2 regions of the Rhizobium sp. 01T444 genome follow, and region 1 is predicted to be linked to the other one. Evidence: predicted binding sites of a transcription regulator. Region 1 holds the regulator's gene; the other holds the start of a gene.
The links. The regulator PhoB, encoded in region 1, activates phosphate uptake and scavenging genes when phosphate is short. The targets are predictions, from matches to a motif close to TGTCATNNANCTGTCAT.

Region 2: AC1DTN_RS07410 (NAD-glutamate dehydrogenase) is a predicted target of PhoB. The motif match lies at 2,031-2,047, and genes of this name have one in related genera.

What each region holds. Positions count from the first base shown of each region.
Region 1 covers NZ_JBFTPD010000001.1:293,236-300,658, reverse strand. The annotation lists gene pstA (phosphate ABC transporter permease PstA) at 1-1,133, shown strand, start outside; gene pstB (phosphate ABC transporter ATP-binding protein PstB) at 1,148-1,963, shown strand; gene phoU (phosphate signaling complex protein PhoU) at 2,008-2,721, shown strand; gene phoB (phosphate regulon transcriptional regulator PhoB) at 2,853-3,536, shown strand; gene AC1DTN_RS01420 (pyrroline-5-carboxylate reductase) at 3,733-4,494, opposite strand; gene AC1DTN_RS01415 (GcrA family cell cycle regulator) at 4,826-5,356, opposite strand; gene AC1DTN_RS01410 (acetylornithine transaminase) at 5,781-6,980, shown strand; gene argF (ornithine carbamoyltransferase) at 7,026-7,423, shown strand, end outside.
Region 2 covers NZ_JBFTPD010000003.1:402,033-409,455, reverse strand. The annotation lists gene AC1DTN_RS07425 (GGDEF domain-containing protein) at 1-308, opposite strand, end outside; gene AC1DTN_RS07420 (carbonic anhydrase) at 401-1,042, opposite strand; gene pdxY (pyridoxal kinase PdxY) at 1,103-1,978, opposite strand; gene AC1DTN_RS07410 (NAD-glutamate dehydrogenase) at 2,255-7,033, shown strand; gene AC1DTN_RS07405 (MFS transporter) at 7,030-7,423, shown strand, end outside.

The DNA.
Region 1 (7,423 bases):
TCCTGCAGACGTCGATCACCCTGCCGATCGAATTCTCCGAGAAGACGATCGACCCGGACAACAAGCGTGCAACCGACCCTTCGGTGCTGGTCGCTGCCAACTATCCGGTTCTGCTGCGCGACGCGATCGTCAAGCAGCTCGGCATCAATGCCGCAAGCCGTCCTGACGTGCGCGATGCATCCGCCATGCTGTCCAAGGGGGCGCCCATTCAGCTGCGCGACATGGTCGTTGCCGACCCGTCGATCATTGGCAAGACCGTCAATATTACAGTGCTTGCAGATGCCAATATCGACAGCGCCAACAAGGGCCAGATCAATCTTTCGGTCGATGAGAAGAACCGTAAGGTCAACGACAAGCAGGTTGCCTGGATGAATGAGCTGAAGGCGAGCGGTGCTCTCCACAAGACGTTCAACACCGGCCTCTTCGTCAACGGCAATTCCAGCCGTCCGGAAGCCGCAGGTCTCGGCGTCGCCCTCATCGGCTCGCTCTACCTGATGCTGATCGTTCTCGTGCTTTCGCTGCCGATCGGCGTCGCTGCCTCGATTTACCTTGAGGAATTCGCGCCGAAGAACAAGCTGACGGACCTGATCGAGGTCAATATCAACAACCTCGCCGCCGTCCCGTCGATCGTCTACGGTCTGCTCGGCCTGTCGGTCTTCATCAACTTCGCCGGCCTGCCGCGTTCGGCACCGCTGGTCGGCGGCCTGGTGCTGACGCTGATGACGCTGCCGACGATCATCATCGCCACGCGTGCAGCGCTCCGTGCCGTGCCGCCGTCGATCCGCGCGGCTGCCCTCGGCCTCGGCGCCTCGAAGATGCAGATGGTGTTTCACCACGTGCTGCCGCTTGCAATGCCCGGCATCCTGACCGGCACGATCATCGGCCTTGCCCACGCACTCGGCGAAACTGCGCCGCTGCTGCTGATCGGCATGGTCGCCTTCGTCGCCCAGGCGCCGAGCAGTCCACTCGATCCCTCCACGGCGCTTCCGGTTCAGGTCTACATGTGGGCCAACGAAGCCGAGCGCGCATTCGTGGAAAGAACCTCGGGTGCCATTATCGTCCTGCTCCTGTTCCTGATCGTCATGAACATGGGAGCTATCCTCTTGCGTCGTCGCTTTGAGCGCCGCTGGTAAACGGAGTAGAGATCATGAACATGTTGACGGAAGCTGCAGTTGAGAAGGCGCTGGACCAGAAAATGAGCAACGTCCCGTATAAGATGATCGGACAGGATGTCTCCGTTTATTACGGCGAGAAGCGCGCGCTTTTCGATGTCAATCTGAACGTCCGCGAAAACACCGTGACCGCCCTGATCGGCCCGTCGGGCTGCGGCAAGTCCACCTTCCTGCGGTCGCTGAACCGCATGAACGACACGATCGATGGCTGCCGCGTCACCGGCAAGATCACGCTCGACAGCGACGATATCTACGATCCTGACATCGACGTCGTCGAACTCCGCGCCCGTGTCGGCATGGTGTTCCAGAAGCCGAATCCGTTCCCGAAAACAATCTATGAAAACGTCTCCTACGGACCGCGCATCCACGGCCTCGCCAAATCCAAGGCCGACCTGGACCAGATCGTCGAGACGAGCCTGCAGCGCGCCGGCCTCTGGAATGAGGTCAAGGATCGCGTGCATGAATCCGGCACCGGCCTTTCCGGCGGTCAGCAGCAGCGTCTGTGCATCGCACGCGCCGTTGCCGTCAGCCCGGAAGTCATCCTGATGGACGAGCCCTGCTCGGCGCTCGACCCGATCGCGACTGCCAAGGTCGAAGAGCTGATCCATGAGCTGCGTGAAAACTACACCATCGTCATCGTGACGCATTCCATGCAGCAGGCCGCGCGCGTATCACAGCGTACGGCCATGTTCCACCTCGGCAACCTGGTCGAGGAAAACGACACCGACAAGATGTTCACCAATCCCGACGATCCGCGCACCCAGGACTATATCATGGGCCGGTTCGGCTGATTTTGGCGATGTGAAGCCTTCCCGATTTTCGAGGACAAAGCCCCATGGCATCGACACATATTTTTTCCGCTTACGATGACGATCTGAAATTCCTGTCCCGGCGCATTTCCGAGATGGGTGGTCTTGCCGAACAGATGGTCGGCGAGGCCGTCCGTGCGCTGGTCAACGGCGACACTGCGCTCGCCCAGAAGGTCATTTCCGACGACGTGATCCTTGATCACGCGGAACGCGAAATCAACGACAAGGCGATCGTCACGATCGCCCGTCGCCAGCCGATGGCCTCCGACCTTCGCGAGATCATGGGTTCGATCCGCATCGCCGCCGACCTCGAGCGTGTCGGCGACCTCGGCAAGAACACCGCAAAGCGCGTCATCGCCGTCCAGAGCACCGGCGTTCCGCGCAAGCTCGCCCGCGGTCTCGAGCATCTCTCCGAACTGGCGCTCGTCCAGCTCAAGGAAGTGCTCGACGTCTATACGACGCGTTCTGCGGACAAGGCCAAGTCCATCCGCGAGCGCGACGACGAGATCGACGCGATGTACACCTCGCTGTTCCGCGAACTCCTCACCTACATGATGGAAGATCCGCGCAACATCACGAGCTGCACGCATCTTCTCTTCTGCGCCAAGAACATCGAGCGCATCGGCGATCATGCGACCAACATCGCTGAGACGATCTATTACATGGCAACCGGCGCCCAGCCGGAGGGTGAGCGTCCGAAGGACGACAGCTCCAATACCGTCGGTGCGGTGACGGAGTAATCCGGACCTGCCAATTGCGTGCGCGCCCTGCGCTGGGGCGCGCAAAGGTCGCAGCCAATTCCAAGTTTCTGCATGGTCCGTTGCTTAAATCACCCCCGGTTTAAGGATCATGCATTAGGAGACTGACACGCATGATCCCAAGAGTTGCAGTTGTTGAAGATGAAGAGGCGCTGAGTGTGCTTCTCCGCTACAACCTCGAGGCTGAAGGTTTCGAGGTGGATACGATCCTCCGTGGCGACGAGGCCGAAATCCGGCTTCAGGAGCGCACGCCGGACCTGCTCATCCTTGACTGGATGCTGCCGGGCGTTTCCGGCATCGAACTCTGCCGCCGGCTGCGCATGCGGCCGGAGACCGAGCGCCTGCCGATCATCATGCTGACGGCACGCGGCGAAGAGAGCGAACGCGTTCGCGGTCTCTCGACCGGCGCGGACGACTATGTCGTCAAGCCCTTCTCCACGCCGGAACTCGTTGCCCGCGTCAAGGCGATGCTGCGACGCGCCCGTCCGGAGGTTCTCTCCACCGTTCTGAAGTGTGGTGATATCGAGCTCGATCGCGAAACCCATCGCGTTCATCGCAAGAGCCGCGAAGTGCGCCTCGGCCCGACCGAATTCCGCCTGCTCGAATTCCTGATGTCGTCGCCGGGCAGGGTCTTCTCCCGCTCGCAGCTTCTGGATGGCGTCTGGGGCCACGATATCTACGTGGACGAACGTACCGTCGACGTCCATGTCGGGCGCCTGCGTAAGGCGCTGAACTTCTCCAACATGCAGGATGTCATCCGCACCGTCCGCGGCGCGGGATATTCCATGGAAGCCTGATCCGAGTGATCGGAGGTCCAGACGGGTCGCTCGCTTGCCGGGCGGCCCGTTTGCTTATCTGGTGTCCTTCTGAAGAAACAGCGATGGGTAGGCCCGCCCTGTCCGTCGAGCTTGAAGCGACCTGTCTCGGCGAAGCACAGCTTCTTCTGGAAGCCGACACTAGGCGCCGAAAGCGAACTTCAAGAGGGTTTGCTTTCTACAGACGAATGCGTGCAAGAACTCGATCAAGAGCCTTTTGCAGAGCCACAGCGCCACCGAAATCGCGAAAGTCTTCGAGCACCTGTTCATTCAATCCGCCCTTGGTCGAATGCTCGCCGATGAGTTCATCAAAACTCGCGACAGGTTTCGAACGGGCAGCATGGGCGAGGCCGGAAAACAATTGACGGAGGTAGGCGTCGCCAGCCGTTCTCGAAAGCCCTTGGCTCTGCAGCCAGGTCGACGTCGCGTCCAGGATGCCGAAATAGGTGGCCATCAGGCAGCTCGCCACCGCGAGAAGTTCGAACTCAGGTCTGTTTTCAACCTGGATCGCCGTTCCGAGCGCCGAAAAGAGGGCGTGGGAAACCTCGTCGGGCGGGTAGATCGCAGTCGCGCCCTGAAGATCTGCGATGAACGGAAGTGGAATTGCCAGGCTCAGGCGAACTGGCTGATCGATCCACGCCAGCAGTTGATCCATTGGCGTGGCCGCGACGAAGCTGATGACATGGTGGCCCGGCCGAAATCGGAGCGAGCGGATGACCTCCTCGGCAATTTGCGGCCTCACCGCCACAAATACGAGATCGGATCGGTCGAGAACATCCTGGTTCCCCAAAGCGATCGACACATTCCGGTTTGCCGCCGCAAGGCGGGCGGCGACGCTTGCGCTGCGCGGTGACAGCACGATCGGTGTGTCGCGAAACGCTGTCTTGCCCAATCCGGTGACGACGGCCTCGGTAATCGTGCCCGTCCCGACGAACCCCATTGTCATCCGCTTTGGATCGATCTCCATTGGCACCCCTGACCGACTGTTTGCGCCGTGCTACTCCACGAGAATACCGCATCTGCATCAGAAAATCGCGTTACAGCGCCATGACCACCGTTCCATGCCAGCCTGGGGCTGAAACACATCGGTGGTGTTGGCCACGTAACTTCGCATTGTCAGGCATGGTGAACGACCGGCAGAGATCGGCCTCCGGCAGATAGTCGTGGTCAGGAGCGGTTTTCCAGTCCTCCTGTGCCGGCTAAAAAAATCACCCCTCCGCGCATAGGCGAGGAGGGGTGATGGCACGTTGCGTCTGTTGGAAGATCGCGGGTCAGGCGACCCGGACAGCCTTGCGGCGTTCGCTGACCGGCTGGTAGGCGAGGCGCTGGTGATAGTTGCAATAGGGCGAGGAATCCGGGGAGTCGCAGCCGCAGAAGTAGAAGTCGTCCTTCAGCGGATCGCCGACCGGCCACTTGCAGGTGCGCTCCGTCAGTTCCGTCAGGCCAAGGCGGCGTGAAATCGGCACGACCACATTCTTGGCCGGCACGTATTCCATTTCCTCGACCGTTTCGATCTCGATCTCTTCCTTCAGCATCGTTGCGCCCTGCTGGCGGGTAACGGTGCGGGTGGTGATGCGAGACGCATAGTTCGGGGCGCGCGGAGCCGACGTATTGCGCTTCGTTGCGCGCGCAGCGGTTGCCGTGCCGCCGGCCTTGGCGCGGCCGGGAAGACTGAGCCGGTGAACCTTGCCGATAACAGCGTTTCTACTCACTCCGCCAAGCTGCGCAGCGATCTGGCTGGCGCTCAGCCCCTCTGACCAAAGCTTCTTGAGCTTCTCGACACGCTCGTCTGTCCAGTTCATTGCCCTGTCTCCACCTTTCGCGTTGGTGATGGCAGAATCCCTCACCGTTGCCTCGGAAGTCTCCGAAGCAAGAAACGCCTGATCAATTTTGGTGACTAGTTCCGCCGCATGCAGTCTAGTAATTGAACTTTAACCTAGTGTGAGCCTGACTCTGTGACAAGAGTCGCGTGAATCCGATGAATCCGAATTCGGGGTTTTCCCCAACTTGCTTCCCCGGAGAGTCATTTCTGCAACATTAGCTGTTGATAGACCTGCAAGTCTGATTTGAGGCTTGACGCATGTGCTAAATCCTCAGTTTTGTTGACATTGCAGTGCGAAAAGTAAATAGTGCTTCCTGCCGCCGCAAGGCGGCATTTTTGATTTTTCGGGCCTGGTTTTCTTAGCCGGAGTCCGTTGCCTTAGAGCCTGACCAGGAGATTGCGCCATGGCTGAAGCCTCGCCGCTTTATGATACCTATTCTCGTGCCCCGCTGCGGTTCGAGCGAGGCGAGGGCGTGTGGCTGATCACCGAAACGGGCGAGCGATATCTGGATTTCGGCGCGGGCGTTGCCGTTACCTCCGTGGGGCATGGCAATCCGCACGTTGTGGCCGCTCTCAAGGATCAGGCCGACAAGGTCTGGCATCTCTCCAATATTTATGAAGTGCCGGGGCAGGAGAAGCTCGCCAAGCGTCTGACGGATGCCACTTTCGCCGACAAGGTGTTCTTCACCAATTCAGGCGCCGAGGCTCTCGAATGCGCCATCAAGACTGCGCGCCGCTATCAGTTCTCCAAGGGGCATCCGGAGCGCTTCCACATCATTACTTTCGAAGGCGCCTTCCACGGCCGTACGCTGGCGACCATCGCCGCCGGCGGCCAAGAGAAATATCTCGAAGGTTTCGGCCCGAAGACCCCTGGTTTCGATCAGGTGCCCTTTGGCGATGTCGAGGCTGTCCGTGCCGCTATTACCGACAAGACCGCCGGCATCCTCATCGAGCCGGTGCAGGGCGAGGGCGGTGTCCGCCCGGCAACGTCCGAATTCATGAAAGCGCTCCGCCAGCTCTGCGATGAGCATGGCCTGCTGCTGATCCTCGACGAGGTGCAGACCGGCGTGGGCCGTACCGGCAAGCTCTTCGCTCATGAATGGTCGGGTATGACGCCCGACATCATGGCGGTTGCCAAGGGCATCGGCGGCGGCTTTCCGCTCGGCGCCTGCCTTGCGACGGCAGAGGCCGCTTCCGGCATGAAGGCGGGCACGCATGGTTCCACCTATGGCGGCAACCCGCTGGCCATGGCTGTCGGTAACGCGGTGCTCGATGTCATCCTGGCCGAGGGCTTCCTGCAGCATGTGCGTGATGTCACTCTCGTCTTCCGCCAGGGCCTTGCATCGCTCAAGGATCGCTATCCCGACGTGATCGAAGATATCAGGGGCGAAGGGCTGTTGCTCGGCGTCAAGGCTGCCATTCCCTCGGCAGAGCTGCTGAAGGAAATCCGCGCAGCCCATCTTCTGGCGATCCCGGCAGGCGATAATGTCATCCGCCTGCTGCCGCCGCTGGTCGTAACCGCCGAGGAGGCGCGCGAGGGTCTTTCCCGTCTCGAACGCGCTGCCGAAAACATCCGTGCCGCCAAGGTCAAGAAGACCGCTTGATAGGACAATGCCCCGCCCGCCGGCGGGCGTAGCAGGTAACGAACAATGGCTTCCCCCAAACACTTCCTCGATCTTTCCGCCGTCACCGGATCCGACCTCAGAACCATCATGGACGATGCCAAGCTGCGAAAGCAGGCTTTCAAGGCCGGCACGGCCGACAAGCCGCTCGCCGGCAAGATGCTCGCCATGATCTTCGAGAAGCCGTCCACGCGAACCCGCGTCTCCTTCGATGTCGGCATGCGCCAGCTCGGCGGCGAGACCTTGTTCTTATCGGGCACTGAAATGCAGCTCGGCCGCGCCGAAACGATCGGCGACACCGCCAAGGTTCTGTCGCGCTATGTCGACGCGATCATGATCCGCACGACCGACCACAACCGTATGCTGGAGCTCGCTGAGCATGCGACCGTGCCGGTCATCAACGCGCTGACGGACGATACCCATCC
Region 2 (7,423 bases), on a different contig from region 1:
ACGGGCGGGAGACTGGCGTTGAAACGCGCGCGTTCGCTGTCGAGCGCGCTCCGCCTTTCCATCATGGCCGCCCTGGTTATCTCGTCCGGATTGTTGATGTAGGTTCGCGTCGCGACGAGTTCCGCCAGGATCTCATTGGCAGCAATCGATCCTCCACGAGCAAGAACATCGGCAAAGAGATGGTCATTTTCGAGCGCGCGGTACTGCATGAGCGAGGAGCGGATCAACACCACTCCTTCGACAATCATGAAGACGAAGGGCAGCAGAATGGCGGCTAGTACTGCCCTTCTGATATTCTTGAATTTCAGCACTTCGAAATTCATAACTGATCCACGCGCATATACCGCCTGCAAGCGCAGCTTAGTGGAATATCTTAAAAAACTGCTAAAGCGGTCTATCCCTAGATTTCGGGACGGATAAAATCGAGTGTCTCAGAATCCATCACCCAGAGCTCGCCGGTCGAAATGTCGAACCAGGCGCCGTGAAGCTCCAGCTTGCCCTCTTCTTCAAGCGCCTTGATATCAGGGAAAGATCTGAGATTGTTGATCGAATTGCGGATGGAGACCCGCTCCAGCGCAGTCTGCCGTTCGGCCGGCGTCATGACGTTGTTGCTGCCAATCTGTTCGGCGGCAGGGCGAACGAGCGACATCCAGCGGCCGATGAAATCACCCGATGACAAAGGCTCGGCATCGGGATCGAGGGCTGCGCGGATACCGCCGCAGCGGCCATGGCCCATGACAACGATATTCTTGACCTTCAGCGCCTGCACGGCGAATTCGAGCGCTGCCGACGTGGAATGGAAATGGCCATCCGGTTCATAGGGCGGCACCATGTTGGCGACGTTGCGGATGACGAAGAGTTCGCCCGGCCCTGCATCGAAGATCAGCTCGGGAGCAGCGCGCGAGTCGCAACAGGCAATAACGAGCGTCGTCGGGTTCTGCCCGTTTTCTGCAAGCTGCCGATACCGGTCGCGGGCATCGGCATATCGCCCGCTCATGAAGTTGCGATAACCGTCCAGCAGGGAGTTGGGGAAGCTCATCATGTCTCTGGATTAGCGCGCGCGTGAGCCAAGATCAACTGCTGCGCTGCAAAAGCCTGAGACCTATTTTTTCCGCCGCTGGGCAGGATGGACCAGGTGACGCATCTGCACCATTGCCATGGGCGTCGAAAGACTGGAGGCATCGCTTGCCAGCATCAGCTCGTTGCTGCCGCGCTTGACAGCGCGCGCCAACACTTCGAACACGCTGGCGGTCGCCAGCTGCAGCGCCTTTTTATCCTCCATTCCCGAAAGCAGGCGAGAGAGAAAAAGGGCGGCAAGCAGGTCGCCGAGCCCATTTGGTGGGTTTTCAACGACACGGTGTTCGGCAAGCAGGGCATGCCTTCCGGAGAGATAGAGATTGCCGGTGCCCCCCGCCATCATCGGCACCGCCGATGTGACCAGCATGCGTGAGGGGCCGAGCGAAAGAGCGGCCTCCATGACCGCGTTGTTGTCATCGAGTGCCGCCCCTGAAAGCCAGGCAAGTTCGTACCGGTTCGGCGTTGCGAGCGAGGCAAGCGGTATCAGATGGTCACGGATCGCCTCGGCTGTCGCTTCCGGGACGTAGAGGCCGCCGAGATCACCCATGACCGGATCGCAGACATAGAGCAGCTCCGGATTCTTCTCGCGCAAGGATGCAACGAGTTTCGCGACGGAGCGGGCCTGGGCGGCGTTGCCGAAGTAGCCCGACAAGACGGCCTTGACCTCGCCGATCCATGGCGCGCGGATGAGATCGTCAATCGCCGCCTCGAAATCGGCATCGGCGAAGGTCAGCCGTGTCGAGCGGCCATGACCGGGATGCCAGGGCAGCACGATCGTCGGCAGCGCCCAGACCTGATGGCCGAGCGTTTCCAGCGCAAAGACCGCAGCACGGTTTCCAACCGACCCCCGCACGACATGGCTGGAGATGACGATGACTGCGCCCGCTGCGTTTTCCGACATGGCATCCGAATCCGAATTTCGACCGCCGTTGATGATCTTTTTGACGAGGCGCTGTCAACCATTCTTCACGGGAGCGTGGAAATGTGCGGCGGGACGAAAAAGCCGGATAAAGTCATTTCGCCGTCGATAGGCATAAAACGACCTAAAAGCTTTCGAAATCTCTCGCCAGCATAGCCAAAAAAGCACGAAAACTACTTTTCGAAGCGCTCTTTTAAGGATTCTTTCGAAGAACCTTCTGCTACCTTGCCCACATCAAAACAATCGGGGGGATGATCCATGGCCACCAGAAACAATCCAAAACGGGAAAAGCAGATCGAGAGCGCGCGCAAAATCGCGGCCGCGACCGGCGAACCCCATCTCGATCCCGAAATTCTCTTCGGCCGTGCCAGCGGCGACGACCTCGAACTCTACACGCCGGAAATGCTTGCGCTTTCCTCCGTACACTCGGCAGCCGAGCTCGGCGCCTGGAACGGCAAGGTGCCGCGCGTCAGCATCGACACGGTCGCCGATGTCACGCCCGATGGCGTTGCAATCTCCATTCTTTCGGTGACGGATCACAATAAGCCCTTCCTCTACGAATCCGTCATGGGTGAGGTGACCAGCACCTACCGCGACATCTACATGGCAGTTCATCCGATCCTGATCCTGGAAGACGGCAAGGCTCCGGAACTCTATTCCGCCGATGTGCCGAGCGACCCGGCAAAGCGGGTGAGCCACATCCAGCTTCACATTTCGCCTCTGAGCCCCTCCCAGGCCGCCGACCTGATCAAGCGGATCAAGGCAGTACTCGAGCAGGTAGAGCTTGCCGTTTCCGACTGGAAGCCGATGCTTGCCCGCGTCGATGAAGTGATTTCAGAGCTTTCGAATTACAACGCCAGCCGCAAGAAAGCCGACCGTGACGAGGCGATCGCCTTCCTGACCTGGCTGCGTGACGAGAACTTCACCTTCCTCGGCATGCGCGACTACGTCTATTCCGGCAAGGGTCCCGATTCCAAGGTCGAACGCGACAAGGGAACAGGCCTCGGCATTCTCTCCAATCCCGAGGTTCTTGTTCTGCGCACCGGTAAGGACGCCGTGACGACGACGCCGGAAATTCTCGCCTTCCTCGATGGTCCCGATTTCCTGATCGTCACCAAAGCCAACGTGAAATCCATTGTCCATCGCCGCGCCTACATGGATTATGTCGGCGTCAAGCGCTTCGACGCACAGGGCAACGTAACGGGGGAACTCCGCATCGTTGGCCTGTTCACCTCGACAGCCTATACGTCCTCGGCCACCGAAATCCCGCTACTGCGGTCCAAAATCGAGAAGGTGAAGGAGCATTTCGGCTTCGACCCGATGAGCCACTCCGGCCGTATGCTCGACAATACGCTGGAATCCTATCCGCGCGACGACCTCTTCCAGATCGATACGCCGCTGCTCGCGACCTTTGCAGAGCAGATCAATGACCTCGCCGATCGCCCGCGCGTGCGGGTGCTGCCGCGCATCGACCATTTCGACCGTTTCGTCTCGGTCATCATCTTCGTGCCGCGCGAGGAATATGACTCGATCGTGCGCGAACGCATCGGCGCCTATCTGAAAACCGTCTATGACGGCCGTGTTTCCGCCTATTATCCGGCCTTCCCGGAAGGTGGAGTGGCTCGCGTTCACTTCATCATCGGCCGCTCGGGCGGTAAGACGCCACGCATCCATCAGGCCAAGCTCGAGGAGACGATCCGCCAGATCACCGCGCGCTGGGACAGCCGCTTCGAGATGCTCGCCGGTCCCAAGGCGCCGAAGCTCGGCGTCAGCAACGCCTTCCAGGAAGCCTTCACGCCGGATGAAGCGGTCGGCGATCTGCCCGACATCGCCGCATGCGCCGCCGGCGAGCCGATCCGCATCGAATTCTACTATCGCCAGGACGATGAACGCGGCCGCATCCTGTCGCTGAAGATCTTCCATAGCGGCGAACAGCTGCCGCTGTCGCGCCGCGTGCCTCTACTCGAAAACCTCGGCTTCAACGTCCTGAGCGAACGGACCTTCGATATCGAAGTTCCGGCCGCCGACAGCGCCATCAACATTGTCGTGCTGCACGACATGGAACTCGAGGCTCGCAGCGGTGCGGACATTGACCTCGCACGTTTTGGCGCACCGCTCGAAGAAGCCTTCGTCGCAGCCTTCAGTGACACGATCGACAATGACAGCTTCAACCGGCTGATCCTGTCGGCCGGTCTCTCGGCCCGCGAGGTTAGTGTGCTGCGCGCCTATGCGCGCTATCTGCGCCAGGCCGGCATCGCCTATTCGCAGGATTATATCGCAACCACCCTCGACAAATATCCTGTTATCGCCGCTTCGATCTTCCGCCTGTTCCACGACACGCTCGATACGAAGCTGTCGGAAAAGGCGCGTATCAAGAAGCTCGCCGAACTGCATCAGGCAATCGAAGCCGAGCTTGCCGACGTGCCGAGCCTGGATGACGACCGTATCCTGCGCCGCTATGTCAATATCGTCGATGCAACGCTGCGCACCAATTATTTCCAGCGCAATGCCGATGGGACACCGAAGGCGATGCTCGCCTTCAAGCTCGACCCGCATCTGGTCGACGGCCTGCCGGAACCGAAGCCTTTCCGTGAAATCTTCGTGTATGGCGTGGAAGTGGAAGGCGTGCATCTGCGCTTCGGCCGCGTTGCCCGTGGCGGCCTGCGCTGGTCGGACCGCGCCGAGGACTATCGTACCGAAGTTCTGGGCCTCGTGAAGGCGCAGCAGGTCAAGAATGCTGTGATCGTGCCTGTCGGTGCCAAGGGCGGTTTCTATCCCAAGAAACTGCCGATCGGCGGCAGCCGCGATGAGGTCTTCAATGCAGGCAGGGAAGCCTACAAAACCTATATCCGTACGCTGCTTTCCATCACTGACAATATCTCCGGCGCCGACATCGTCCCGCCTGATAACACGGTGCGTCTCGATGGCGATGACCCCTATTTCGTCGTCGCTGCCGACAAGGGCACGGCAACCTTTTCCGACACCGCCAATGCCCTTGCTCAGGAAGCGGGCTTCTGGCTGGACGACGCCTTCGCTTCGGGTGGTTCGGCCGGTTACGATCACAAGAAAATGGGCATCACCGCACGCGGCGCGTGGGAAACCGTGAAGCGTCATTTCCGCGAAATGGACATCGATATCCAGACGACACCTTTCACAGTTTCCGGCGTCGGCGACATGTCCGGTGACGTTTTCGGCAATGGCATGCTGCTCTCGCCGAAGATCCGGCTAGTCGCCGCTTTCGATCATCGCGACATCGTCATCGACCCCGACCCTGATATGGAAAAGACGCTCGCAGAGCGCCAGCGCTTGTTCAACCTACCGCGCTCAAGCTGGCAGGACTTCGACAAGTCCGTGCTCTCGAAAGGCGCCATGATCATTTCGCGCTCGGCAAAGTCGGTTACGCTGACGCCGGAGGCCGTAGCCGCAATCGGCATCGACAAGGCGGTCGCCACGCCCTTCGAGATCATGACGGCGATCCTGAAGAGCCCGGTCGACCTGCTCTGGTTTGGCGGCATCGGCACCTACGTGAAGGCCGCGTCGGAAACCGATGCGGAAGTGGGCGACCGCGCCAACGATCCGATCCGCATCACGGCCGACGAAGTGCGCGCCAAGGTAATCGGCGAAGGCGCCAATCTCGGCGTCACGCAGAAGGGCCGCATTGCCTATGGCCTGAAGGGCGGACGCAGCAATTCCGATGCTATCGACAACTCTGCCGGCGTTAACACGTCGGACGTCGAGGTCAATATCAAGATCGCGCTGGCAAACGCCATGCATGAACAGCGCCTCAACCGGGCAAAGCGCGACCAGCTTCTCGGCAGCATGACCGATGAAGTGGCCGGCCTCGTGCTGCGCAACAACTACCTGCAGTCCCTGGCGATCTCACTGACATCCCGCAAAGGAACGGCAAACGGCCTGGAACTCGGCCGCTTCATGAGCGTGCTGGAAGCAGCCGGCCAACTGAACCGCAAGGTCGAGACGCTTCCCGACGACGCCTCGCTGTCCGAACGTTACACGGCCGGACGGCCACTGACGCGCCCCGAGATCGGCGTGCTGCTCTCCTATGCCAAGATCGTCCTCTTCGACGCGCTGATCGCCAGTGAGTTACCTGATGACCCTTATTTCATCAGCACGCTATTCAACTACTTCCCGGCCAAGATGCAGAAGTCGAACGCATCCGACATCGACACCCACCGGCTGAAGCGGGAAATCGTCGCGACCGTCCTCGCAAATGAGGCGATCAACCGCGGCGGGCCGGGCTTTACGGTGAGCATGATGGATGCCACAGCGGCCTCTGCCTCTGAGGTCGTACGCGCCGCGATCGTCGCCCGTGACGGCTTTGATCTCAACCGGCTATGGGCCGAAACCGATGCCCTGGACAACAAGGTTTCCGGCGAGGTCCAGAACCGGATTTACGAGGAGATCACCAATAACTTCACCGTGCTGACACGTCTGCTGCTGAAGACCGGCATGACCCGAGGCGGGATGGCGGAAATCATTAGCCGGCTGCAGGCTGCTCTGAAAAAACTTAAACCCGCCTTTGCCGAGCAGGCAGCAGCCGAAGTCTCAGCGCGCCAGCAGGAGTACCAGCAGGCCGGCCTGCCGGAAAAACTGGCCGCCGAAATTGCAGCTCTACCGACCCTCGCCCTTGTGCCGGAAATCATGCAGATCGCCGAACGGACCGGCGAGGCGCTGCCGCGTGCGGCCGAAAACTATTTTGCCGTCACCCAGACCTTCCGTGTCGGCCGGCTGCTTGCTGCGGGGAACCGCATCATTACGTCGGACCACTATGAAAACCTCGCGCTTGCCCGCAGCATCGACCAGATCGCCAGCGCCCGTCGCGATATCGTGATCTCCGCACTTTCAGATCACGGCAAGGAAAAGCAGCCGGTCCAGGCCTGGCATGCGCAGGACAGGATCCGCATCAACCGCATCGTCGAGGAGCTTGCGAGCCTCAGCGACGGTGCCGATCCGAACCTCGCCCGCATCACTGTTGCCGCAGGCATCCTGACCGACCTTGCGCGCGACCGGGCGAGATGAGACAGTCCGCCCCAAAAAGGAGCGGACGCTTGAATCGCATTGACTGGACAGGAACGCAGCCGCCGAAAGCCACGGAGAAGGGCATATGGGGCTGGATGCTCTTCGATTGGGCAGCCCAGCCTTTCTTCACCGTGGTCACCACCTTCATTTTCGGCCCCTACTTCGTCTCGCGGCTGACGGCCGATCCCGTCTCCGCGCAGACGATGTGGAGCAATATGGCGACGATCTCCTCGATCATCATCGCCATCCTGTCTCCCATACTAGGCTCCATTGCCGACCAGTCCGGCGCACGCAAACCCTGGATCGCCTTCTTCGCTGTGATCAAGATCGTCAGCCTCTGCTGCCTCTGGTTTGCTGCCCCGGGCTCGCCAATTATCTATCCCGTCATCT